Regions from separate parts of the Shewanella sp. SM69 genome, predicted to be linked through region 1. Evidence: predicted binding sites of a transcription regulator. Region 1 holds the regulator's gene; each other region holds the start of a gene.
The links. Region 1 encodes LexA, which represses DNA repair genes until DNA is damaged. Its sites were predicted from a motif close to TACTGTATNNNNATACAGTA; they were not measured.
Positions count from the first base shown of each region.

Region 2: the regulator LexA is predicted to act here: its motif matches at 4,225-4,244, upstream of recN (DNA repair protein RecN).
Region 3: the regulator LexA is predicted to act here: its motif matches at 3,324-3,343, upstream of dinG (ATP-dependent DNA helicase DinG).

Region 1 covers NZ_JAKKRV010000016.1:33,900-42,221, reverse strand. Annotated here, with positions in the region: gene mtr (tryptophan permease) at 1-540, opposite strand, end outside; gene plsB (glycerol-3-phosphate 1-O-acyltransferase PlsB) at 540-2,963, opposite strand; gene lexA (transcriptional repressor LexA) at 3,124-3,744, shown strand; gene L5M37_RS18640 (cell division inhibitor SulA) at 3,741-4,253, shown strand; gene coxB (cytochrome c oxidase subunit II) at 4,656-6,188, shown strand; gene ctaD (cytochrome c oxidase subunit I) at 6,198-7,790, shown strand; gene L5M37_RS18625 (cytochrome c oxidase assembly protein) at 7,792-8,322, shown strand, end outside.
Region 2 covers NZ_JAKKRV010000003.1:177,591-185,912, forward strand. Annotated here, with positions in the region: gene ribE (6,7-dimethyl-8-ribityllumazine synthase) at 1-421, shown strand, start outside; gene nusB (transcription antitermination factor NusB) at 433-837, shown strand; gene thiL (thiamine-phosphate kinase) at 916-1,872, shown strand; gene L5M37_RS06690 (phosphatidylglycerophosphatase A) at 1,888-2,382, shown strand; gene recN (DNA repair protein RecN) at 2,536-4,194, opposite strand; gene L5M37_RS06700 (AEC family transporter) at 4,323-5,285, opposite strand; gene lldR (LysR family transcriptional regulator LldR) at 5,576-6,475, shown strand; gene L5M37_RS06710 (DUF3319 domain-containing protein) at 6,497-6,730, opposite strand; gene L5M37_RS06715 (YjaG family protein) at 6,888-7,487, opposite strand; gene barA (two-component sensor histidine kinase BarA) at 7,462-8,322, opposite strand, start outside.
Region 3 covers NZ_JAKKRV010000001.1:439,658-447,979, reverse strand. Annotated here, with positions in the region: gene L5M37_RS02110 (primosomal replication protein) at 1-454, opposite strand, end outside; gene L5M37_RS02105 (sulfite exporter TauE/SafE family protein) at 445-1,218, opposite strand; gene dinG (ATP-dependent DNA helicase DinG) at 1,228-3,300, opposite strand; gene L5M37_RS02095 (DNA polymerase II) at 3,438-5,885, shown strand; gene L5M37_RS02090 (porin) at 6,108-7,319, shown strand; gene L5M37_RS02085 (TonB-dependent receptor) at 7,591-8,322, shown strand, end outside.

The DNA.
Region 1 (8,322 bases):
ATCAATTTCGATCAATAAATTGCCGATCGCAAGGAAGAAGGTAATGATCATACCGCCGAGCATAATCGTGGTAATCCGATCCACGGCTTTAGTACTGATCAACACTATGCTCGCCAATACTATGGCGAACACTAGCCCTGCCACACTTTGCGGTAACTCAATTCCCATGCCCTGCAAGCTGTGATTCACAATCGAACCACCGCCGCTGATATAGGCATAAGTCAAAATATACAACACGAAAGCGATAGAAACGCCGTTCACTATCCGCCAAAACTGCCCAAGAGTTTGCTTGCTTAAGGTATCGAAGCTAGCACCGGGTTCGAAATGTAAATTGGTTTCGAGCAACAATAAACCCGACATCAACATGCAAAACCAAATACCCAATAACATTAAAATCGAATAGCCAAACCACATACCTGCACCGACCACGGGCAGAGAAAACATCCCAGCACCTACGGTCGTGCCAGCAATAATCATGGCACCACCAAGCAAGGACTTACCTGCGGGCTTATGCTTAGCCGCATTCATATGATTTGCCATTAAACTGTGTGCTCCGCGGTGACACTCGCCACTATCGTTTGTCTCACTGACGGACGTAATAAGCTATTGGCCTGATCTCGTATGCGATTGATATTGGACTTATCTTCACTATCCGCCAGATATCCCAATTCTTTAAGCTTCACGCTCAAAGTACCGTAGAGTTTTTTATCGTAGAACTCAGGCGCGGTAATGCCATGTAAAGCCCCTAAACGCTGGGCGAGTAAATGGCTCTCAGACTCAAGTTCTGAGCGCTCCATCTTAGGTCTGTTCGCTAACAGATTGAAAATAATAGCGTAGCGTTGCAAAGTTTCACTCACTGAACTGGCTAACAACAATAATTGGCTTGAGTGCTCAGGCACGACAGCTAAAGTATCTGTCTCAACCACTAAACCTTGCCCAATCAGGAAATCCAGCACTTGCTCAACATAGGCTGGTAAGTCTTTAATTCCCATGAAGAGTTCGGCTTTCAGCAGTGGATAAAAATCGGCAACGATTGAAACCACTTGCTGGCGCGGGATCTGTTCATTGTGGGTTAAACAACTCGCAATTAATGAAGGAACAATAAATAAGTGAATGATATTGTTACGATAGTAAGTCATAGACACAGCCTGACTCGCTTCGATAGACACTATTTCCCCTAAAGGATCGGCACTAACAACAAACTTGTTCAGCTCTAAACCTTGCTGCACTAAATGCTTACCATCACCTTCGGCAACAGATGTATAAGAAGTGTAAGGCACTTTTTTGAGTAGGGTCAGATACAAATCAAGCTGACGCTCCAGCAGACTACGTTCTAAGGCGTTTTGATCTGTCGCCAGTAAAACTAAGCTAGTCAAAGTCACAGAACTCGCGGCTGCGGCATCATTGATACGCGTCATCACCCGATTAGCCAGCACGTTTACCGCTGGCGTTAACCAACTTGGTTTCTGCTCGGGATCATCGGCCAACTCAGCACGCCAGTTTGGCGCACGCTCATTTAAGAAATTTTGCAGGGTAATAGGCTCGCCAAAATTCACATAACCTTGGCCGAAATTACCTAATTTACGAATGGCACCGAACACCTGCCACACAGATTCTTTTTTCTTTTTCTTACCGCTTAACTCTTTATGGTAAGTCGCTACTTCCATCACATGGTCATAGCCTAAATACACAGGCACAAGTGTGACAGGACGTTCAATACCGCGCAGTACGCTGTTCATCGTCATGGCGATCATGCCAGTTTTCGGCGCCAACAGACGGCCAGTACGTGAACGGCCACCTTCGGAGAAGTATTCCACCGAATAACCTTTAGCAAACAGCTGATCTAAATACTCACGAAATACTGCGGTGTACAGCTTGTTACCATTAAAACTACGGCGGATGAAGAAGGCACCACCGCGACGGAACATAGGTCCCGCGGGCCAGAAATTGAGGTTGATGCCAGCAGCAATGTGCGGCGGAACCATGCCTTGATAATACAAAATATACGATAACAGCAGGTAATCCATGTGGCTGCGATGGCAAGGCACATAAACAATCTCGTGGCCATCATGGTGCAACTGCCGAACTTGCTCGGCGCCTTTAATGTTGATCCCGCTGTAAAGCTTGTTCCACAGCCAAGTTAAGAAACGCTCGGCAATGCGCACTAAACTGTCTGAGTAATCGGCAGCGATTTCATCGAGGTACTCAATAGCCGTCTCGCGCGCTTGGGTCTCAGAAATCTTTTTACTGGCGGCTTCTTCTTGAATCGCTTTGCGCAGCGACTCAGATTTGAGCAACGAATGAAACAGTGCTTGGCGGTTTGGCAGCACAGGCCCTGTCATTACCTTACGTTGACGACGGAAATGCACGCGCGCAACCCGTGCTAACTTATGGGCAATCCCCATGTCGGTGCCATGTTCGTCAGCCATGTAACGCAGGGATACGGCATTCGAAAACTGCACGAAGTTATGTCGACCTAAGAACAGAATCATCAAGCACTTGCGCAACCAAGTCGGGTTTTCCCGCTCAAATACGGCCGCCTTCATAGTGTCGTCTTCTTTCCCTGGCGTGCGACCCCAATACAAGCTCACGGGCACCAGTTGAATATCCAATTCAGGACGTTCCTTATGCACGGCTAACAAACGCATAAAGCATTCGAGGAAAGGCTCATTACCAGCACGTTCGCCAAATAGTGGCTTACGTCCTTGAAGACAGACAACCCGAGGCGCAGTCACACCATTAGCCACTAGAGGCTCATAAGGGCTTGGTAAGCCTAACTTAGCCGTTATTTCGCTCAAAGCAGCGATGTCACTGAGGGATTCTGTTTTCATCACATAAACAAGGGGTCTGGAAGCATCCAGATTCAGATCGGCAAAGGGATCCTGAGGCACCACAATAGTGTGCACTAAGTGTTTTTGGATCCAACGTAATGATTTCAACCAAAGAGAGTCGTGTTTAGGCATTATTCTTATGCAATTAAGTGCGTTTACTAGCCCGATAGAATACCAGACTATGGGCAATATTCGCTAATTCTCTCCAACATAGCTAAAAAGTGGTTAATACTTGCGCTGCAAATAATACTGTATATACTAACAGTAACTGTATAGAAAAACAGGAAACACCATGAGACCTTTGACGCCACGCCAAGCTGAAATATTAGAGCTAATTAAACGAAATATTGCCGATACTGGCATGCCACCCACTCGGGCAGAAATCGCAACCCGTTTAGGTTTTAAGAGCGCCAATGCGGCTGAAGAACACCTTAAAGCGTTGGCGAAAAAGGGCTGCATTGAGATCATGCCTGGCACATCTCGGGGCATTCGTCTGCCTGCGGAAATCGAAGATTTGACTGAAACAGGTTTACCGCTCATCGGCCAAGTGGCCGCAGGTGAACCTATCCTCGCCCAAGAACATGTTGAACAGTACTACCAAGTCGACCCAAGCATGTTCCATCCCGCCGCCGATTTTTTACTGCGAGTAAAAGGCGACAGCATGAAAAATATCGGCATTCTCGAAGGTGATTTGCTGGCAGTTCATAAAGTAGAACAAGCTAGAAATGGTCAAGTGGTTGTCGCTAGAGTCGATGACGATGTCACTGTTAAACGTTTCGAAAAAAAAGGTAATGTAGTCTATCTACATGCCGAAAATGAAGATTACTCCCCGATTAAAGTGGATTTAGGCTTCCAAAGTTTAACAATTGAAGGACTCGCCGTCGGTGTGATCCGTAATGGAGATTGGCTATGAATAAACTACTTGGCAATGCCCCCCGCCATCCGGGCCTGTGGCTCGATGAAGTCCGTGATGCTGACTATGACTGGCACCATGCGCCCATCGCCTGCATGCCAACTAAGACTCAAGGTCGCCAAGAATTAATTCATCTGAGTGCACAACTCGCTCAGTTAAGCCAACAGGGCCGTTGGTTAGTGCTCATCAACCCTCCAAGTATTGGCTACAAGCAAATGCTCGCCAGCGCAGGTGTGCGTATGGATAGAGTTTTGCTGGTACATGCTAAAGATGAAGTCGAAACCCTGTGGGCAATGGAAAAAGCCCTGACAAGTGGTACGTCCAGTGCAGTCATTACTTGGACTCAATCATTGGATGCGCGGGATAATCGACGCCTACAAATCGTGGCTAAAAGTGCCCGAGCTATGGGCATAGTGCTTGAAGACGTAAACAGTCACTTACATGCCGACGTACGCATTGAGCAAGGCAATCTCTTCGGTCAGCAATCTTTTTTTAGCGCTGTACACTAAATATTCATTTAATTTTTACCTTGAAAGCCGCCTCACCTATGAATGTGAGGCTTTTTTTTGGCAATTTTTCAGATAATTAGATAAATAAGTGATCTTGATCAATATTTAAACAGCAAGTATGGTTGGTTAAGTCGGTGATGATATATCACCTTCCGTGGTCAATGAATCGAGTATTTATCGAACTCGAAGCGCCACTAAAAATAGAGAACAGATTTATTTCAGCAGTATGTGCCAGCGTGGCTAATTACCAGCAGTAACAATACTTGATTAAAAGTAACAGCCGCCAACGCACGTTGAAGTCAAAAAAGCTTTTTTGGGAACTGAAGAGTTTGCATAGAGTTGAGACTTACTGTGTTGCTCTTCTTTGTAGTTGCTATTCGCAATTGGCAGAGGAGAAGTCTTGTGAAGCAATTGTTGTATTGTTTACTCGTGGTGCTTTTCGCACCACCGTTGACCGCCGCGGACATGCGGTTCAACATGACCCCTGGCGTGACCGAGATCAGTGGCAAGGTTTATCACTTGCACATGACCATTTTGTATATCTGCTGCGCAATAGGCCTAGTGGTCTTTGGCGTCATGATTTACGCCATGATCAACCACAGAAAATCCAAAGGCGCTGTCGCGTCCCACTTTCACGAAAGCACTAAAGTTGAAATCGCTTGGACGATTCTGCCATTTATCATTTTGATCTTAATGGCGATTCCAGCGACAAAAACTTTAATCGCAATGGAAGATCCCAGCAACGCCGATCTCACCGTAAAAGTTACGGGGTCCCAATGGAAATGGCATTACAGCTATTTCGATCAAGATATTGATTTTTATAGCATACTGACAACACCCAGAGCACAAATCGAAGGCACCGAAACCAAGGGTGAAAACTATCTATTGGAAGTCGATAAACCGCTCGTTCTACCAATAAACCGCAAAATCCGCTTTCTGATGACTTCAGAGGATGTCATCCATTCTTGGTGGGTACCCGCCTTTGCCATTAAGAAAGATGCCAATCCAGGATTTATCAATGAGGCCTGGACTCGCATCGACAAACCCGGCATTTACCGTGGTCAATGCGCCGAGCTCTGCGGTAAAGACCATGGTTTTATGCCTATCGTAGTACAAGCGTTACCCGAAGCCGAGTTTGAGGCTTGGGTCACAGAGCAGAAACAAGCCGCAGGTGCTGCGGCTGAAGCCGCTCAAGCCGCTTTATCACAAACCCTAAGTAAAGAAGAGTTGATGACTCAAGGTGAACAAGTTTACCTCGGGCACTGCGCAGCCTGCCACCAGCCCAATGGCGAAGGGTTGCAAGGCGTATTTCCGCACCTTAAAGGTAGCCCGATTGCAACGGGACCGCTCAGCGGCCACCTTGAAATTGTGCTCAACGGTAAAACGGGTACAGCCATGCAAGCGTTTAGTAAGCAATTGACTGCACAAGAAATCGCGGCAGTGACTACCTACGAGCGTAATGCTTGGGGCAATAATACTGGCGATGCAGTGCAAGCCAAAGACGTCAACGAGTACATGAACGGCAATTCTGCACAAACATCCGCCGCGGTACCAAGCAGTACAACTCCGACACCCGCACCTGCAGACGTCTCAGCTGCAATCGATCCCGCAAGCCTCCCCACACTCAGCCATGACGCCCTCATGGCCGAAGGTCAAACTGTCTACGCGACCTTCTGTGCTGCCTGCCATCAAGTGACAGGTGCAGGAATACCACCCGCCTTCCCCGCGCTAGTGGGTAGTGCTATCGCCATTGGACCAGTCGCCAATCACATCGATATTGTGATGCACGGCAAAACGGGCACGGCTATGCAGGCATTTGGCAAACAGCTTAGCCCACAGCAACTTGCAGCAGTCATTACCTATGAACGCAATGCTTGGGGTAACAATACCGGCGATACAGTGCAACCTGCTGATATCGCAAGTCATGGACAGTAGGGGATAATGATGAGCACTACGACTCAAGATCAAACCGCAGCCCATGATGACCATCATCATGGTGCGCCAAAGGGCATCATGCGCTGGCTGCTAACCACCAACCATAAAGACATAGGTACTTTGTATTTATGGTTCAGCTTCATTATGTTCTTAACCGGTGGCGCTATGGCCATGGTGATCCGCGCGGAACTCTTTCAACCTGGATTACAATTGGTCGAGCCCAACTTTTTCAACCAAATGACAACTGTTCATGGGTTGATCATGGTATTCGGCGCCGTGATGCCAGCCTTTACAGGGCTAGCCAACTGGCTGATCCCTATGATGATTGGTGCGCCCGATATGGCGCTGCCACGGATGAATAACTGGAGTTTTTGGATCTTACCCTTCGCCTTTACCATTTTACTCAGCTCACTGTTTATGGAAGGTGGCGGACCTAACTTTGGTTGGACCTTCTACGCACCACTATCAACAACTTATAGTCCAGATAGCACGGCGTTCTTTGTATTTTCTATTCACATCATGGGGATAAGTTCGATCATGGGCGCAATCAACGTGATTGTGACCATAGTGAATTTACGCGCGCCAGGCATGACATGGATGAAGTTACCATTGTTTGTCTGGACTTGGCTTATCACGGCATTCCTACTGATCGCGGTTATGCCCGTACTCGCGGGCGCAGTGACTATGGTGCTGACAGATAAGTTTTTCGGCACGAGTTTCTTCGATCCGGCTGGCGGCGGCGATCCTGTGATGTTCCAGCATATTTTCTGGTTCTTCGGCCACCCTGAAGTCTACATCATGATCTTGCCGTCCTTTGGCATCATCTCTGCCATAGTCCCAGCCTTCAGTCGTAAACCCTTATTTGGCTATGCATCCATGGTTTATGCTACGGCTAGTATTGCAATTCTGTCGTTCCTCGTGTGGGCGCACCATATGTTCACCACAGGTATGCCTGTGTTTGCCGAGCTGTTCTTCATGTATTGCACTATGTTGATTGCAGTGCCAACTGGAGTGAAAGTGTTTAACTGGGTTGCCACTATGTGGCGCGGCTCACTCAGTTTCGAAACGCCCATGCTGTTTGCTGTAGCCTTTATCATACTCTTCACTATTGGCGGTTTTTCGGGATTAATGCTCGCCATTACACCCGCCGACTTCCAGTACCACGATACTTATTTTGTTGTGGCACATTTCCATTATGTGCTCGTGACTGGTGCGATTTTCTCCATCATGGCAGCGGCCTATTACTGGCTACCTAAGTGGACGGGACACATGTACAACGAACGACTGGGACAATGGCATTTCTGGTGCTCGGTGATTTCAGTCAATGTGCTATTTTTCCCGATGCATTTCCTTGGGCTGGCAGGAATGCCAAGGCGTATCCCTGACTACTCGATTCAATTTGCCGATGTTAATCAAATCGTCTCGATTGGTGGGTTCGCCTTCGGCTTATCGCAATTGATTTTCTTAGTATTAGTAATTAAGTGCATCCGTGGCGGCGAAAAAGCCCCCGCTAAACCTTGGGAAGGTTCCGAGGGTTTAGAGTGGACATTGCCAAGCCCTGCACCTTACCACTCCTTCACGACACCACCTGAGGTGAAATGAAATGGCAACCCAACACCAGCAAGATAAACCTAAGTCAAATCGTAAACTTATCAGCATGTTAGTTATCGGCTGTATTGGAATGTTTGGCTTTGGATTCGCGCTGGTGCCGCTCTACGATGTGTTGTGCGAGCAACTCGGTATCAATGGAAAACCCTCCAATACCGCGAGTAGTTATCAAGCAATCACAGTAGATACAAGCCGAATAGTGACTGTAGAATTTATTTCTCAGGTACAAACAGGCATGCCATGGACATTTGCGCCACAAACCAAACGGCTCGAAGTTCACCCTGGCGAGCTAATCCATACGGCATTTTTGGCGCGCAATATGTCCGCTAAAGCAACGATTGGCCAAGCGATACCTTCAGTTTCGCCCGGCCAAGGTGCCGCTTATTTTAATAAAACAGAATGCTTTTGCTTTAATCAACAACCCTTAGCGGCGGACACTAGCGCTGAGCTGCCGCTCATTTTCTATGTGGATCCTCAGTTACCTGAGTCTATCCATACTCTGACCCTCTCTTACACTCTCTACGAC
Region 2 (8,322 bases), on a different contig from region 1:
GCGTTTCAACAGCTTTTTAGTTGAGAGCTTGCTTGAAGGTGCACTTGACACGCTGAAACGTTTTGGCCAAGTCAGCGACGACAATATCACTGTTGTCCGTGTACCTGGTGCGGTTGAGTTGCCGCTAGCTGCGCGTCGCGTAGCTGCCAGTGGTAAATTCGACGGTATTATCGCATTAGGTGCGGTGATCCGTGGTGGTACTCCTCATTTTGATTTTGTTGCAGGCGAATGTAATAAAGGTCTAGCTCAAGTTGCTTTAGAATTTGATCTGCCTGTTGCTTTCGGTGTTTTGACCACTGATACCATTGAACAAGCGATTGAACGTTCAGGTACCAAAGCGGGTAACAAAGGCGGCGAAGCTGCTCTAAGCCTGCTTGAAATGGTCAATGTTCTGCAAGAACTTGAACAACAGTTGTTATAGTAGGAAAAATAATGAAGCCTTCTGAGCGCCGCAAGGCCCGCCGTTTAGCCGTTCAAGCCATCTATTCATGGCAACTAAGCGGGAATAATATTGCCGATGTCGAGCATGAGTTTTTAACTGAACAAAGTCTCGACGGTGTTGATGTAGCTTATTTTCGTGAGCTATTTTCAGGCGTTGCAACGAAGAAAACCCAATTGGATGAGCTGATCATCCCGCATCTGGAACGCCCGATTGATGAAGTGTCTCCAGTAGAGAAAGCCATAGTTCGTTTAGCGACCTATGAGCTGACTTTCCGTAAAGATGTGCCATACAAGGTCGCGATTAACGAAGCGATTGAGTTGGCAAAAGCTTTCGGTGCGGACGAGAGTCATAAGTTTGTGAACGGACTGCTCGACAAACTGGTTGCACGCAAGTAATAAAGACAAACGGTATCTTAGGATACCGTTTTTCATTGCTAACAAAGGTGGCCGATGTAAGTCGTGCCAAACTGTACAGTGAAAGAATTCCAATTAATTGAATGTTATTTTAGCAACCGCGGCCCCACTCGCCGTGATGTGAAGCTTGGCATCGGTGACGATTGCGCTTTAGTGCAACCCGCAGAAAACAAGTCGATCGCTATCTCCTGTGACACCTTAGTTGAAAATGTCCATTTCTTCCCCGACATGCCTCCCGCTGCCTTAGGTTACAAAGCTTTAGCGGTAAATTTATCTGATCTGGCAGCCATGGGCGCTGAACCCGCGTGGATGACGCTTGCCTTAACGCTACCCGAAGTCGATGAGACTTGGCTAAGTGGTTTTAGTGAAGGCTTGTTTGAAGCGGCCGATTACTATGGCATCGCCTTAATTGGCGGCGATACGACTCGTGGTCCACGGGCGATTAACATCACAGTGCACGGCCAAGTCCCACCGGGCAAGGCACTCACGCGCCATGGTGCTAAAGCGGGTGATTGGATTTATGTCACGGGCACGCTCGGAGATTCGGCCTTAGGTCTGGATATCATTCGAGGCGCGCAGCAGGCCAGAGCCGAGCATAAAGAATTCCTGATTAATCGACATTATCGTCCAACACCAAGAGTCTTAGCGGGCCAAGCTTTGCGTTCGCTTGCCTCCAGTGCAATCGACCTTTCCGACGGGTTTATCTCGGATATCGGTCATGTGCTTAAGGCTTCGGCAGTTGGTGCTGTGGTGGACGTTAATTGCATCCCGCTTTCACGCGCGATGCAAGATACCGTCAGCGAGGAGCATGCCTTAGGTTATGCGCTTACGGGGGGCGAAGATTATGAACTGCTGTTCACCGTTCCTGAAGCGCAAAAAGGTGCGCTTGAGACAGCGTTGAGCCATGCTGGAGCAAAGTTTGTTCGCGTTGGACAAATTTGTGCAGGCAGTAAGCTCAAGTTGCAACTCAATGGTGAGCCGTTTACACCGCCGTATCACGGTTTCGAGCACTTTTAAGCGAAGAGCATGTTAATGAAATGGTTGTCAAAGGATCAGGTGCTAACGCGCCTGTCATTAAAAAATCCTGTCCACTTTTTGGCACTCGGTTTTGGTAGTGGACTCGCCGCTAAAGCGCCTGGTACTTTCGGTACCTTAGCAGCCATTCCCCTCTATTTATTGATGGCGCCATTACCGCTCACTTGGTATATCGGCTTAACCTTATTGAGCGCATTTGCGGGATTTTATATCTGCGGTAAAGCCGCTCAAGATATGGGGGTACACGATCACGGTGCGATTGTGTGGGATGAAGTGGTTGGGCTACTGATCACTATGATAGCGGCACCAGCAGGTTGGGGTTGGTTGTTAGTCGGCTTTGGTCTATTTCGCTTTTTCGACATCATCAAGCCTTGGCCTATTCGATGGCTCGATGCCAAAGTTCATGGTGGCTTTGGCATTATGATTGACGATGTCTTAGCGGGCGTGTTTTCGTTTATTTGTCTGCAAGGGCTAGTCTGGTTTTTTAGCTAACATTATCGCTAACCTAACATGATAGTTAACCCGGCATGTTAGTTAGCATAGTCAACAACTAACCCTTAGTTTTTGATATAGCCCCTTAGCTTGTGATATACAGTGTGTAGATTCAAGCGTTTAGCGACCTCATTCGTTATTTGATCCATACTACTATTGCAGCAGTTCCCTTGCGTTTGCTAGGGTATTGCTGGTGATAGTATCGCCACCTAACAGTCTTGCAAGCTCTTGGATACGCTGCTCACGATCGAGCGATTTCATTGTGGTCTCAGTACTGCCTGCCTTATTAAATTTATCGACGAACATGTGTTGATGACCATTGCCCGCAACTTGCGGCAAGTGAGTCACGCACAGTACTTGGGTCGATTCCCCTAAGCTGCGTAACATGCGGCCCACCACTGCTGCGGTGGGGCCGGAAATCCCGACATCCACCTCATCGAAAATTAATGTCGGTGTGGCAACTTTCTTCGCGGTAATCACTTGGATCCCTAGCCCTATCCGTGAGAGCTCACCGCCAGACGCGACTTTCGAAATCGGTTGCAAAGGTTGGCCAGGGTTAGTGGTTACCATAAATTCGATATTGTCACTGCCATTGGCTGACATTTGCTCGGGGTGGAAATTGACTTCGATCGTAAATTTACCCTTAGGCATATTCAGTTCGTGGATTGACTGAGTCACCAGTTTGTCGAGTTCTTTAGCATAGCGGGCACGGCTTTGGCTGAGCTTTTGCGCATTGCTAAGATAAGCGGCTCTACTTGCCTCGACTTGAAGCTGAATTTCTTCAAGTTTACTTTCATCACTGTCTAAGGTGCTTAGCTCAGCCTTTAATGCTAAATGATGCTCGGCCAGTTTATTCGGGCTAACATGATGCTTACGCGCCAGTTGCATGGCTTTTGATAGCCGTTCTTCTAAATAGGCAAAGTGGGTTGGATCGAGTTCAAGCTTACTCAAATAGTGCTGTAATTCGCCGGCACTTTCTTGCACTTGGATTAAGGCATCATTGAGCATTGTGTTGATATTGCTTAATGCAGGATCGTAGCTTTGCAGATCTTCGGCGAGGGAAACGACTCGATTGAGCAACGACTCTATGTTGTTCTCTTCGCCTTCAGTGAGTATATCTAAGCTCGCTTGACAGGTGTCAATCAACTCAGTGCCATTGGCTAAGCGTTTGTGCTCTTGCTCAATTTCATCGAACTCATCAACTTTAAGATCAAACTCATCGAGTTCTTCTACTTGATATTGCACTAATTGCTTACGGGCAATACGTTCATGCTGTGAGGCTTCGAGTTGTTTTAGGTCAGCCTCAATTTGCTTGCAGCGTTGAAAGCTGGCGGCAACCGTATCGATAAGTAATCTGTGGTTGGCATAACTGTCGAGCAGGGTGAGTTGATGTTCACTTTTTAACATCGCATGGTGCGCATGTTGGCCGTGAATACCGATGAGCAACTGACCCAGTAATTTGAGTTGCGTCAGCGGCACTGGATTCCCATTGATGTAGGCGCGTGAACGGCCATCGCTACCAATGGTCCGACGTAGTATGCATTCATCATCGAGTTCAAGATCGTTATCTTCTAACCAACGTTTTGCCAGTGGAATATCATCCAAGGAAAAGCGGGCGCTGACCTCGGTTTTATTGGCTCCGGGACGAACACTGCTGGCATCGGCGCGATTGCCTAGGCATAGGCCTAGCGCATCGATGGCAATCGATTTACCTGCACCGGTTTCACCTGTGATGCTGGTCATACCGGGGCGAAAATCCAGTTCTAAAAAACGGACGATAGCGAAGTTATTAATGCTGAGTTGGCAAAGCATAGTGAATTCCTGTCGAAAAACATACCAAACCACTGTATTGATAAACAGTATATACTGATTTTATATACAGTAAAGTGGCTTGGGTGAAAAATCGGCATTATTGGCAGTAAATATTTTTAATTAACTGATTATGCATTGGTTCTTACTAAGCTTTCTAAGATAGGTAAACTGAAGAAAGTGACTAAGGTGCCAAATAGAATGCCTTGAGCACTGGTTGAAGCCTGAGTGTTATAACGCTGGGCGAGTAAGTACACGCTAGCCGCGGTGGGCAGTGCGCTCAAGATCACGCCCATGATCAGGTAGTCACCACTTACTCCAAAACGGTTAAGCATAAAGTAGACGAGTGCCGGTTGGATAGCCAGCTTGAAGAGGTTGATAAGGCTCAGTTCGATAAAATTTTTGGGGCTAAATACGCTGCTATCTTTCTGGTAGCGCATCGCTTTGGCGAGTACCATGCCGATAGCAAATAGGGCGCAGGGGCTTGAGGTATTGCCTATTTGCTGGATCATTAGCGCCAGCCCTGACGGCAGTTTTATCTCTAGCGCCGAAATGCCGACGCCAATTAAGCTACCAATAACGATAGGGTTTTTACCTACCGCCATCGCCATTATGACTAAGGCGTGGTGTTGTCTTTGGGTGTTAGTGGCCAGTTCCATCGAGACTAAGGCGACGGCAAACATCAGCACGGATAATAAGCTGGCAATCGCGGCGGCGACTAACGCACTTTGCTGCTGCGGAAAGAGGATGATGAGCAGTGGAATACCAATAAATGCCGTATTACCAAAGGTGGCATTGAGGGCTCGAATAGCGGCAACTGCATGCTGTTTAGGGTTAGCGATCAGCGATAGCCCTAGGCAGACAAGATAAGTGATCACCATAGCTGTGCTGTAGCCCGCAATAAATCCCCATTGCAAAATCTCACCAATCGGCTGCTGCGCGAGGGCGATAAGCATGATCGCGGGGAACGCAATATAGTACACATACTGGTTTAGCACTTGATCCGTATCGACGGGCAAGAGTTTTAATTTTTGCACTAGTGTGCCGAGCAACATGATCCCGAAGACGGCAAACAGAGGAGTTAAAATGGTCATTTCCCTCACTCATCCTTACGATTAAATTTGAATAAACTCGCCCACCGTCGTCATTTTACTGTCGCTATGATTCTTGGTGGACAGAGTTACAGCACTTGCTTCTTTTTATGTCACTTTAGAGCCAGATTTAGCGCCAGCGCAGTAAAACTCGCCACAAAATAACATACCATTTCAATCTAAGGCTATTGCGCTATGGTCGTATAAGTGAATAATTCAATGTTTAAAACACAATCACTTAGTGAATTTAGCGTTTTAACGTCAATACCCAATATGTGAAATTAGGATATGCAATGAGTGATGATTTAGGCGCTGAACTACAACTTGTCTATCTTTTTGTGCATTTAGTCAATGCGGGCAGTTTTTCGCAGGCGGCGAAGGAGCTCGATATGCCTATCGCCACTGTGAGCCGCAAGTTAGCGAAGTTGGAAGAGAAGCTCGATAAACAGCTCTTTATGCGCAGTACCCGCAAGTTACGATTGACGGAGGAAGGGCTGGCGCTCTTTCAACGCTACCAGAGTGTGGTTGCTCAATTTGATGAACTAAGTGGTTTAGGTAGTGATAAACCCGAGGGAACCTTACGCATCGCCGCGCCGATTTCGATTATTTCCATCGTGTTTATTCAAGCATTGAATGAGTTTGGCCGTTTGTATCCTGATATCCGTTTGCACATTTCCCAGAGTAATGAGTTAGTCGATTTGATCGATAAAGGCATAGATGTGGCGATTGTTGGCGGGGCTCAGCCTGATTCTTCTTGGGTGTCGAGTACCTTAGGCGAGCTCGACTATTGCCTGTTTGCCACGCCAGAATACTTGGCTCAGGCACCTAAACTTGAGCATCCCGATGATCTTGAAGCCCATCAACTGATAAAAGTCTGGCCGCTGTTTAATTGGCATTTAAAGCATCCAAGCGGCGAGTCTTTTTATTTTAATGGCCCGACTAAGCTCACCCTCACGGACTTACACGGAGCGATTCAGGCTACTTTAGGCCATGGCGGGATCTTGTATGGTCCTGAACTATTTGTAAAACAGCAGATTAAAGAGGGAAAACTTAAAGTATTACTGCCTGAATGGATTGGCGAACAGAGGCGAATTTCGATTTTATATCATCAGCGCAGCCAGCAGCCGCTAAAGGTAAGAGTCTTTATTGAGTTTATGCAGTCAAAGGCGCCAGAGTTATTTTCTATGCGTTGATTTATTGAGGAGAACTGATTTTTAGCGTCTTTTAGGTTTTACGGTGTTTTTGCTCATGGTGTTTTGCGTTTGTTTTGCATCTTGCAGGCTGGAGCGTGTCGCGGGCAGTATGCCGAGTTCCAAGAAGTACCCCACTAAACGCCGTAGTTCAAATAAAGAACCGATACGCTGTTGATCTTTGATGGTCAGTTTCCAACTGTCGGTTCGTCCTTCGCTATTGGTTAAGACAAATCCTTGATAAACAATCTTTTTCATTGGAATAACTCAATATTGGCTGATGGAACTTGCTAGCCTTGGTCTTACTCGTTTTGTGGCTTGCATGAAAGTGATTGCAGTCGAGACTAGAGGCTTATTGTTTAGAAACATTGTTTAGAAATAAGGGTGCTCGAGTAACCCCAAGCACCCCCATCAATTAAGCGACGCTGATACCGATATTTGATACGCCAGCTTCGATAATGTCTTTGCGTAAACCTTTGACCAGTTCTGCGGTGATCTTCGGATTTTCTTCAATAATTTCCAACAGAGAATTTTGTAATTCTTTCTCTTCTTCCATGACTTCATGGGCGAAAACGAAATCATCTAATGCTTCATCCACCAAATCGACATCGCTGATCGCTTCGATGTAGTTAGCCACTGTGCTGGATGATAATTTGCTGATATTGACTATATCTTCTTCAATCTTGCCTTGAATTGCACCCAGTAAGGTCGATATGGCGACCACTGCATCCATGGCCGGATAGACGCCATAGGCTTCAAAATCAGCAGGATCTGGGGTGTTATCTTCCAGGCGTTGCAGATGCACATCGACATTGAATTTGAGCTTGGAGTCGTACTGGGATTGCCACAATAGTTCTAATGCGGTACTCAACACAGTAGGATCGCCAAACTCACAGACTTCGGAAAACAGTTGATAGTTGGGCAACATACGTTGGCAAAGTGCAGTGGCAAAGAGTTGTTTTTGTGGCAGTGTTAACGCCTTGAGACGTTTAAAGAAGCCCGTTTTTTTGGTCATCTGTTATTTCCGCTGATAGCTGTGATATCACTTGATTTGCCGCAGATTCTACCTTAGTTAACTCATCAAGTAACTCTAGTATTTCGGGTTCGAGATCTTCAACCGATGTTTCACGTTTTAGTGCCGATTCAATTTCTTGGCATAACCTTTGTGTGGTGGGCACGCCGCAGTAGCAGCTCGCACCATGCAGCTTATGGATAGTACTGAGCATGACAGGGTGCTCGTTTTGACTTAGCGCCGTTTGAATCGTCGCCACGGTTTGCGGCAATGAGTCGAGCAACATTCTAAGCATATCTAAGGCGAGATCGGCCTTGTGATTGGCTTGGGTTAAGCATAAATCCCAGTTCAGCGTATGCAGGTCAAAATGGGTGAACTTAGGTCGAGTGATCCAGCGATGAATAATATCTTTGAGTGCCGCTTCATCAATAGGTTTAGGCAAATATCCGTCCATACCACTGCTTAAAATCAGTTCGCGTTCTTCGGCAATGGCATGGGCTGTCACGGCAATTATCGGCGTGTTGCGGTTCATCGAGCCTTGGCGAATTTGCTTCGTGGCACTAATGCCATCTGTGCCAGGCATTTGGATATCCATAAAAATCAAGTCGAAGGTGCGAGTCTTCGCCTGTTTAACTGCCTCATCACCGCTGTTGACGGCAACCACAGTCGTCACTAATTCGCTGAGTAGAGTATCAATCAGTTTTAAGTTGGCAAAGTTATCATCTACCGCGAGCACGGTTAAAGATTGGCGCGCAACCGGCGTTGATATTGTCGCAGGGGCTATGATGTCGTACTCCATCGGTGGATAGAGTAAGTTGCGCGCAAGCTGATGCTCACT
Region 3 (8,322 bases), on a different contig from region 1:
CTTCGTAGATCTCATGACTATTTTGCATCACGTTATTGGCGATCCAATCGAAACCACTGGCTTGGTGAGACTGATTCTGGCGTTGTGCAAAACGGGCACGACTACTGGCACGCTGCTGAGTTTTAGACTTAATGTCGATAGAAGTGGTCAGCAAGGCCCGTTTGACTGCGGTGAATCTATCTTGGATCCGCTCACAGCTCAGGGCAATGGTCTGGGGGGCGAGTTTGAGCTTAATTTGTTTTTCGAGCTGCATAATACTGCTACGAATTTGTTCAATACAGGGGCTGAGTTGGGCGCCGTGTTGGACAAACAGCGAGTGATTAAAACGCTCCGTTTCTTGCAGGAGTTTACGCTGCGGCGGCGCGAGTCGATTATCGTGTTGCAGCACTTCTTGTTCTAAGGCTTTAAGCTGATTCTTCAGCATCACCATTAATTGTTGGGTGTTCACAACCATGCGCTCCATGCCAAATTCGCTGCAATCATTAGCACGATCAAAATAAACAGTGGGCGGATAAAGGGCATGCCAAATTTAATCGCACAGCGGGCGCCGATAAATGAGCCTAACATCATGCACAATCCCATCCACAAACCTATTTGCCACTCTACCTGCCCAAGCCAGCCAAAGATAGTCAATGCGGTCAAGTTGCTGGTAAAAGTCATCGCACGGGCAAGGCCACAACTGTGCAGTAAAGGCAGTTTATACAAAGAGCCTGATGTGACGGTCCAAAATGCACCAATGCCTGGGCCTGCAAAACCATCATAAGTGCCTAAAGCCAGTCCCTGTAGCCATTGTTGCTTGGCTGGCGGCTTGCTGGTTGGTGCTTGGCAGTTAACGTCTGACATCGCATTGGGGCTGACTAAACTGTAAATGGCGATGCCAATGATCAGCAAGGGTAGGACCTTTTCGAGCCATTGAGTATCGACTAAATAGACTAAGAAACTGCCCAATACCGCGCCGATAAAGGTGGCGATAAAAGCCATGTACCAAAACGAGGGTTTAAAGAGGTGCTTGCGATAATAGGTCCAAGCCGCCATAAAAGAGCCAAAGCTTGCGGCTAACTTATTGGTGCCTAATACGGTATGCGGCGCAATGCCTAAGGTTAACAGTGCGGGGATTGACAATAGGCCACCGCCACCCACGACGGCATCAATGAATCCAGCGATAAGACCTATGACTGCCAACAGGGCCCAATGACTGGGCTCGAGTAACAACTCCAAATTTTAATCCTACTCTATAACACGTCTAAAGGGCGGTAAGGCGTCCAGTAAGGACTTGCCATAGCGTTTAGTAACTAACCGCCTATCTAAAATGGTCACTCGGCCATAATCTTGCTCTTTACGCAGTAATCTACCACAACTTTGAATAAGCTTACGTGAAGCATCTGGAATCGTTAGTTGTAAGAAGGGATTACCGCCTTTGACTTTGACATATTCTGCATGCGCTTGCTCAACGGGCGAGGTTGGTACGGCAAAGGGCAGTTTAGTGACGATCAAGTTAGTCAGATAATCGCCGGGCAAGTCGAGACCTTCAGAAAAACTGCCGGTGCCAAACAAGATGCTTGGTTCGCCCTTATCGCATTTAGCTTTATGATTTTCTAATAATTGTTGCCGTGGCGCATTGCCTTGAATAAGTAGTTCAGTGGTGAGTTTACCTTCAAGTAATTCAACCACTTTTTCCATCTGCCAGTAGGAGGCGAATAGCACTAAGGTTGCCATTTCGCCTTCAATAAGGGTGATGATTTGTTCGGCAAGTTCAGCCGTATAGGCATCATCCGTCGGCTCAGTGCGCATTTTGGGTAAATAAAGAGTCGCATTATTGGGGTAATCGAAGGGCGATTGTAAGGCTAAATAACGACTGCCATCGTTGAGTGATAACCCCACCTGATGTACGAAATGGTCGAAGTTATTGAGTGCGCGCAGCGTGGCGCTACATAAGACTACGCCTGCGGCCTTTTGCCACAGCATGGATTCCAGCATAAAGCCGACTTCGATAGGTGAGGCGCTAAACAGATAATCCACTTGTTTACCTGTGATGAGCTCAACCCAGCGCGCCATAGGTGCACCTTTATGTTTATCTTCCTTGGCCATCATCTTCCACAATTTTTGTAGATTCTCGAGCCTTTGCAGCATAAATCCAGTTTCGGCTAATAGTGCTTCGGATTGATGTTTAGGAATGTCGCCATCTTTAATCGCCTCTGCCAGCAGTGACAGCATTTTATTAAACTGCTTGAGGGCAAGATTAGAGGTCACTGCAAGGTTTTCGGCCAGAATGAGTAATGACTCTGGTAGTTTGCCGTGCTCAAAACGCAGACGGTTTTCAGGATTGGCAAAGTGTTTGGTCTGGGTATCGCAATAGTGGGCCACTTGATTGAGCTGGGCGATAAGATCGCCTAAGTGATCCTGCATCGCCTGCGCAGGAGCAATAATGTTGTTGCTCTTTATTTGGTTTTGCAACTTAGCGCAGGTTTTGCCAATTTTTTCGAGCCAGTCGCATGCGCCCCTCAGCGTGGCTTGAGCACTGGAGAAATCCCGCGCCACAATCGGTAAGTGATGTGCCTCATCGATAACATAAAACACGTCTTCGGGATCGGGCAAAATCACGCCGCCACCTAGCTCTAAATCGGCGAATAACAAGCTGTGGTTGGCGATGAGTACATCCCAGGTATCGACATCTTCACGGGCTTTATGAAACGGGCAATTTCTGTGGCTGGCCACTTGACGATGACAGCTGTGTTTGTCGCAGGCGATTTGTTGCCACAGGTGATCGGGCAGCGGCACGGCTAAGGTATCGATTTCGCCGTTCCAGCGACCTTCGTTATAGTCTTTTAACAGGCCATGCATCATAGCCACTTGGCTATTGTCAGGTTTAGTTTGCCACATGGCCATTTGTGTACTGTTGTCGTCACCGATGAGCATCGCCAGTTTCGATAGACACACATAACGTTGTCGACCTTTTACTAGGCCAAAGCGGAAATTTAAGCCGGATTGCTCAAGGAAGAAGGGCAAGTCTTTATGCAGTAATTGTTCTTGTAAGGCAACGGTCGCGGTGGCGATACAGACTTTTTTCTTGCTCGCTAATGCCAGTGGAATGGTACCGAGGATGTAAGACAATGATTTACCGATCCCAGTGCCTGCTTCGACCACAATGATGCGCCTATCTTTATCATAGTCGCCGGCGAGGGTCTTAGAGATTTCCGCCACCATATAGTTTTGTTCGCGACGCGGCCTAAAATTAGGCAAGGCAGTAGCGATATCTTTATAGATGGCGCGGATCTGGGTTTTTACATTGTCAGGTAACATGCGTCACTACTTTATCGAATTAATGCTGTACATAATAACAGTGATTGCATAGCCTAAGAAACTTTTCTGCCATTTGGCGGCATTTAAATTGAGGAACCATCTAAATTGACTAGCTACGCGATTTGGGAACCCATGCGATGAAGTCAGAGGCTACCGCGGCCGTTAGTGTACAAGGTCGAGTCTTAACACGCCATGCGATTCATCGTCATGGGAGTTTAGTGTTGCAGTATTATCTGGCTACCGCCCAAGGCCCTGTGCTGGTGGAAGTGCAAGGCACTGAACACATTTGTTTTTGTCATCAAACTGATGTCACGGCTTTGCAGTTGCAAACGCCGGGTCAAGCATTGCGGTTTGTACCGTTAGCGCTCAAAAGCTTTAAAGGCGGCGCGGTTAGTGGTGTTTATGCCAAATCGAGCAATAGTTTACGTACCTTACAGCGCATCGCTAAAGATGCCGATATCCCTTTATTTGAAGCCGACATTCGCCCCGAACAGCGTTATTTAATCGAGCGGTTTGTGGCGCTGGATGTGGCATTTTTAGGGCATTTCTCTGCGACGAGTAACATACACGCGCCGACTAGCGACAGTCTTGAGGCTAACTCGCTGCCCGTGTTTATCGCCGAGCGGGCTAAGAGTATTGCCCCTTTAACGGCTGTACATTTCCGCTGTATTTCACTGGATTTTGAATGCAGCTTTGAAGGTTTACTCTATTCAGTTGCACTATATGGTCAATACAGTGGCCGAGACGAAGAGCAAGACAGTCTCAAGCAGACTTATGAAAAAGTGATTATGGTGGGTGAGGCTGAATCAAACTCTCCCGAATATATTGAATGGGTGGCCGATGAGGCTGCACTCATTCATCGATTAATCGCGTGGTTCCATGAGTTTGATCCTGACTTTGTCATAGGTTGGTCAGTGGTGAGTTTTGACCTCGCACTCTTGTCACGCCGGGCATTATTACACCGTATTCCGCTCACCATTGGCCGCGGAGGGGCAAAGCTTGAGTGGAAAGTCGATAATAAATTTCGGCCAGAAACCTTAGTTTTACCGGGCCGTGTGGTACTCGATGGTATCGATTGGCTTAAGGCGGCTTTCTATCATTTTGAGCGGTTTTCGTTGGAATTTGTTTCGCGGAAATTATTAGGTGAAGGCAAGGCCATTCATAACGTGGATAATCGCGTTGAAGAAATTGATCAGTTGTTTAAGGCCAATAAACAAGCCTTAGCCCATTACAATCTTACTGACAGCCGTCTGGTGTGGGATATTTTTAGTCATACTCAATTATGGGAGTTCGCCCTCGCGCGAGCTGAACTAACAGGTTTAGAGTTGGGGCGGGTTGGGGCTTCGGTGGCGGCATTTAATCATTTGTATTTACCGCATTTACATCGAGCCGGTTATGTCGCACCCGATGCTCCTGCGAGTGATGGGATCGAAAGCCCCGGTGGCTATGTGATGGATTCTGTACCGGGACTTTATAAGCATATTTTAGTGTTCGATTTTAAAAGTCTATATCCCTCCATTATTCGTACCTTTTTGATCGACCCTAAGGGATTAATTGAAGGCTTGCAATTGCCCGAGTCTGACTGTGTTGTGGGGTTTCTCGGTGGCCGTTTCAGTCGGCAACAGCCCATTTTACCTAAGCTTATCCAAACATTATCTGAGCAGCGCGAAAAGGCCAAACGTGAGCACAATGCGCCTTTATCCCAAGCGATAAAAATTATCATGAACTCGTTGTATGGGGTTTTAGGTTCTCAAGGTTGTGTTTTCCACGATGCAAAGTTAGCAAGTTCGATCACTATGCGCGGCCATCAAATCATGAAACAAACCCGCGCATGGATAGAAGAGATGGGCTATCAAGTGATTTACGGCGATACGGATTCGACCTTTGTCTGGCTTGGCAGCGAGCCAGATCTCTCAGACATTAACGCCTTAGGTAACACTCTGGCGCGGGAAATTAATGCTAAGTGGCAGGCTAAGATCGGTGAAGATCATCAAGTTGAGAGTTTTCTCGAGTTACAGTTTGAACGCCACTATGAGCAGTTTTTTATGCCGACCTTAAGAAGGTCGTTAGAAGGCAGTAAAAAACGTTATGTTGGCGCGTGGCGTAATGCGAGCGATGAACTTGAGCTTACTTTTAAAGGTATGGAGCAAGTGCGCAGTGATTGGAGCCCTTTAGCGCGCAAAGTTCAAGAGTCACTCTATGAACGGATGTTTAACCAAAGGGATATCAGTGTTTATTTGGCCAGTGTGTTTGAAAAGCTGCTTGATGGTGAGTTGGATGATGATTTGGTATTTCGCAAACGTATGCGACGCAATATTGAAGATTACACGGCTAAATCTTCTCCCCATGTTAAAGTCGCTCAACAATTATGCGACTTAACAGGAGATGCCTCTTTTGGCAAGCGTGGGGCGCAGATTGATTATCTGATTACTGTAAATGGACCGGAATCCTTACTGTACAGAACGTCACCAATTGATTACCAATACTACATTGATAAGCAAATTGGCCCTATTGCCGAGCCTGTTTTTTCGATAATGAAACTAAACTACATGGATATTGCGTCAAAGCAGTTGCTGTTAATATAGTGTTTTTAATGTTCTTTATGTGTTGCGCAGGGTGGCGGATGTAGCGTTTTAACCTGTTTTGTAGAGGTTAACTGGTTTGTTTTTGTGATGTTAATCGACATATTCTTTAGGTTTAGCTTTGAGGGAATATTGAAAGTTTGCTACCCTTTAAGAGGAAATTGTAAGGAAATATAACAACGGAATGACGTTGACAGAACATAAACAAAAAAGGTTAAGCACCAAATGAACAAGACGTTAGTAGCAACTGCGCTTGCAGCAATTTTTTTAGTTCCATCAGTCTCAGCTATCGAGATCTATAAAGATAATAAAAATGCCGTAGAAATCGGTGGTTTTATTGATGCACGCGTGATCAACACTCAAGGGGAAACAGAGGTTGTTAACGGCGCATCTCGCATTAATTTTGGTTTTAATCGTGAGTTGACTGACGGTTGGAAAGCATTTGCTAAATTGGAATGGGGTGTGAACCCTGTTGGTAGTAGCGACATCGTCTATAACAATCGCTTCGAATCTGTTCAAGAAGAGTTCTTTTATAACCGTTTAGGTTACGCTGGTCTGTCCCATGACACTTATGGAACACTGACTATTGGTAAGCAGTGGGGCGCTTGGTACGATGTCGTTTACAACACTAACTACGGTTTTGTGTGGGACGGTAACACTGCAGGTGTTTACACTTATAATAAAGATGATGGCGCGGTAAACGGTGTTGGTCGTGGTGATAAAACAGTTCAATATCGCAATGCATTTGGCGATGTAAGCTTTGCAGTTCAAGCACAATTGAAAAACAGCAGCTTCTATACCTGTGATACAACGGATGATATTTCACAAGCTCAGTGTCAAGCGAACTGGGAAAGCGGTGATAAAGCGGCTCAACAAGTAGAATACAATTATACTTATGGTGGCGCGCTGACTTATAAAGCCACTGATATGCTGACCTTAACTGCGGGTGTTAACCGCGGTGAGTTTGATGTGAGTTTTGGTAACGGCGAACAAACCACAGCGGTTGATCTTATCTACGGTGCAGGTATCACTTGGGGTAACTTCGATAGCAATGGCTTATACGCTGCTGCAAACGTTAACAGACAAGAAAATCATGACACAGACAATATTGGTCGTTTGATTAAAGACGCCTATGGTATTGAAAGTTTAGTTTCATACAAGTTTGACAATGGGTTACGTCCATTCATTTCTTACAACGTGCTTGATGCCGGTAAAGACTACGTCATTCAACCTAACTTTAATGCCGATCCTAACGATGAGTTCAAACGTCAGTTTGTCGTGGTTGGTTTGCATTTTGTATGGGACCCAAACACAGTGCTTTACGTAGAAGCACGTAAAGATTACAGCGATTTTACCAGTGCAGATAAAGAACAAGAAGCTAGAATGGCGCTTTCAGAATCTGACGGTGTTGCCATTGGTATCCGTTACACACTTTAAGTTTCCAGTTTCTATATAGTAGAAACCACTGTTTTAACAAAAAGCCAGTCAGTAATGACTGGCTTTTTTTGTTTTTAACGGTAAGTTAATTTGTAATAAAAAGACATTGTGTATTATTTGTTTGTATTTGGTTATCTTTTTGTTGATTAAATGTCTCTCATATGATTTTATGCTCCCGCAGCACTTCGGAATGTTTAAGGTGCCCTTGTTTAAAACTGCTTATTAAATAAGCAAATTATAATAAAAACATGATTTTCCCGGGAGATTGACAATGCATAAAAAAAACTTGATAGCAAAATCTGTGCGCTTTGCACTGATTAGCGGTGTGACTGCTACGGTATTAAATGTACCTTTTACATTTGCAGATGATAAAGATGGAGCAAAAGTTGAGCGTATAGCTGTAACTGGTTCGCGAATTAAACGCGCAGATATGGAAACGGCTAGCCCTGTTAGCGTGATTGATGCTTCAGCCATTATTTCCTCTGGTGCAATATCGATTGATGATGTTTTGCAGAAAATGACTTCGGCTGGCGGTGCAATGACTAACGCTGGCATAAATAATGGTTCTGGTGGTAATTCTCGCATAAACCTCAGAGGATTAGGCACTAACCGTACTCTAGTTTTGGTTAATGGTCGTCGAATGATTGCTTCTGGTACAGGAGCTGCTTCTACTGTTGACCTTAATACGATTCCAGTTTCTATGATCCAAAGAGTTGAAGTACTTAAAGATGGTGCTTCTGCGGTTTATGGTACAGATGCTATTGCTGGTGTGGTTAACGTAATTTTGAAAAGAGACTTTGAAGGTTTTGAAGTCAACGCCCAAACCGGCATTTCTGGAGAAGGTGATGCTGACGAGTCTACGATTGATATGACTTTGGGTAACACCTTTGATAAAGGCAATGTCGTTATAGGCGCACAGTATACAAAGCGTGGCGAGGCAAGCCAAGCTGATCGTGATTTTTCTGATTGCCCTGTAACAGAAACTAAGCCTGATGCAAGTGGT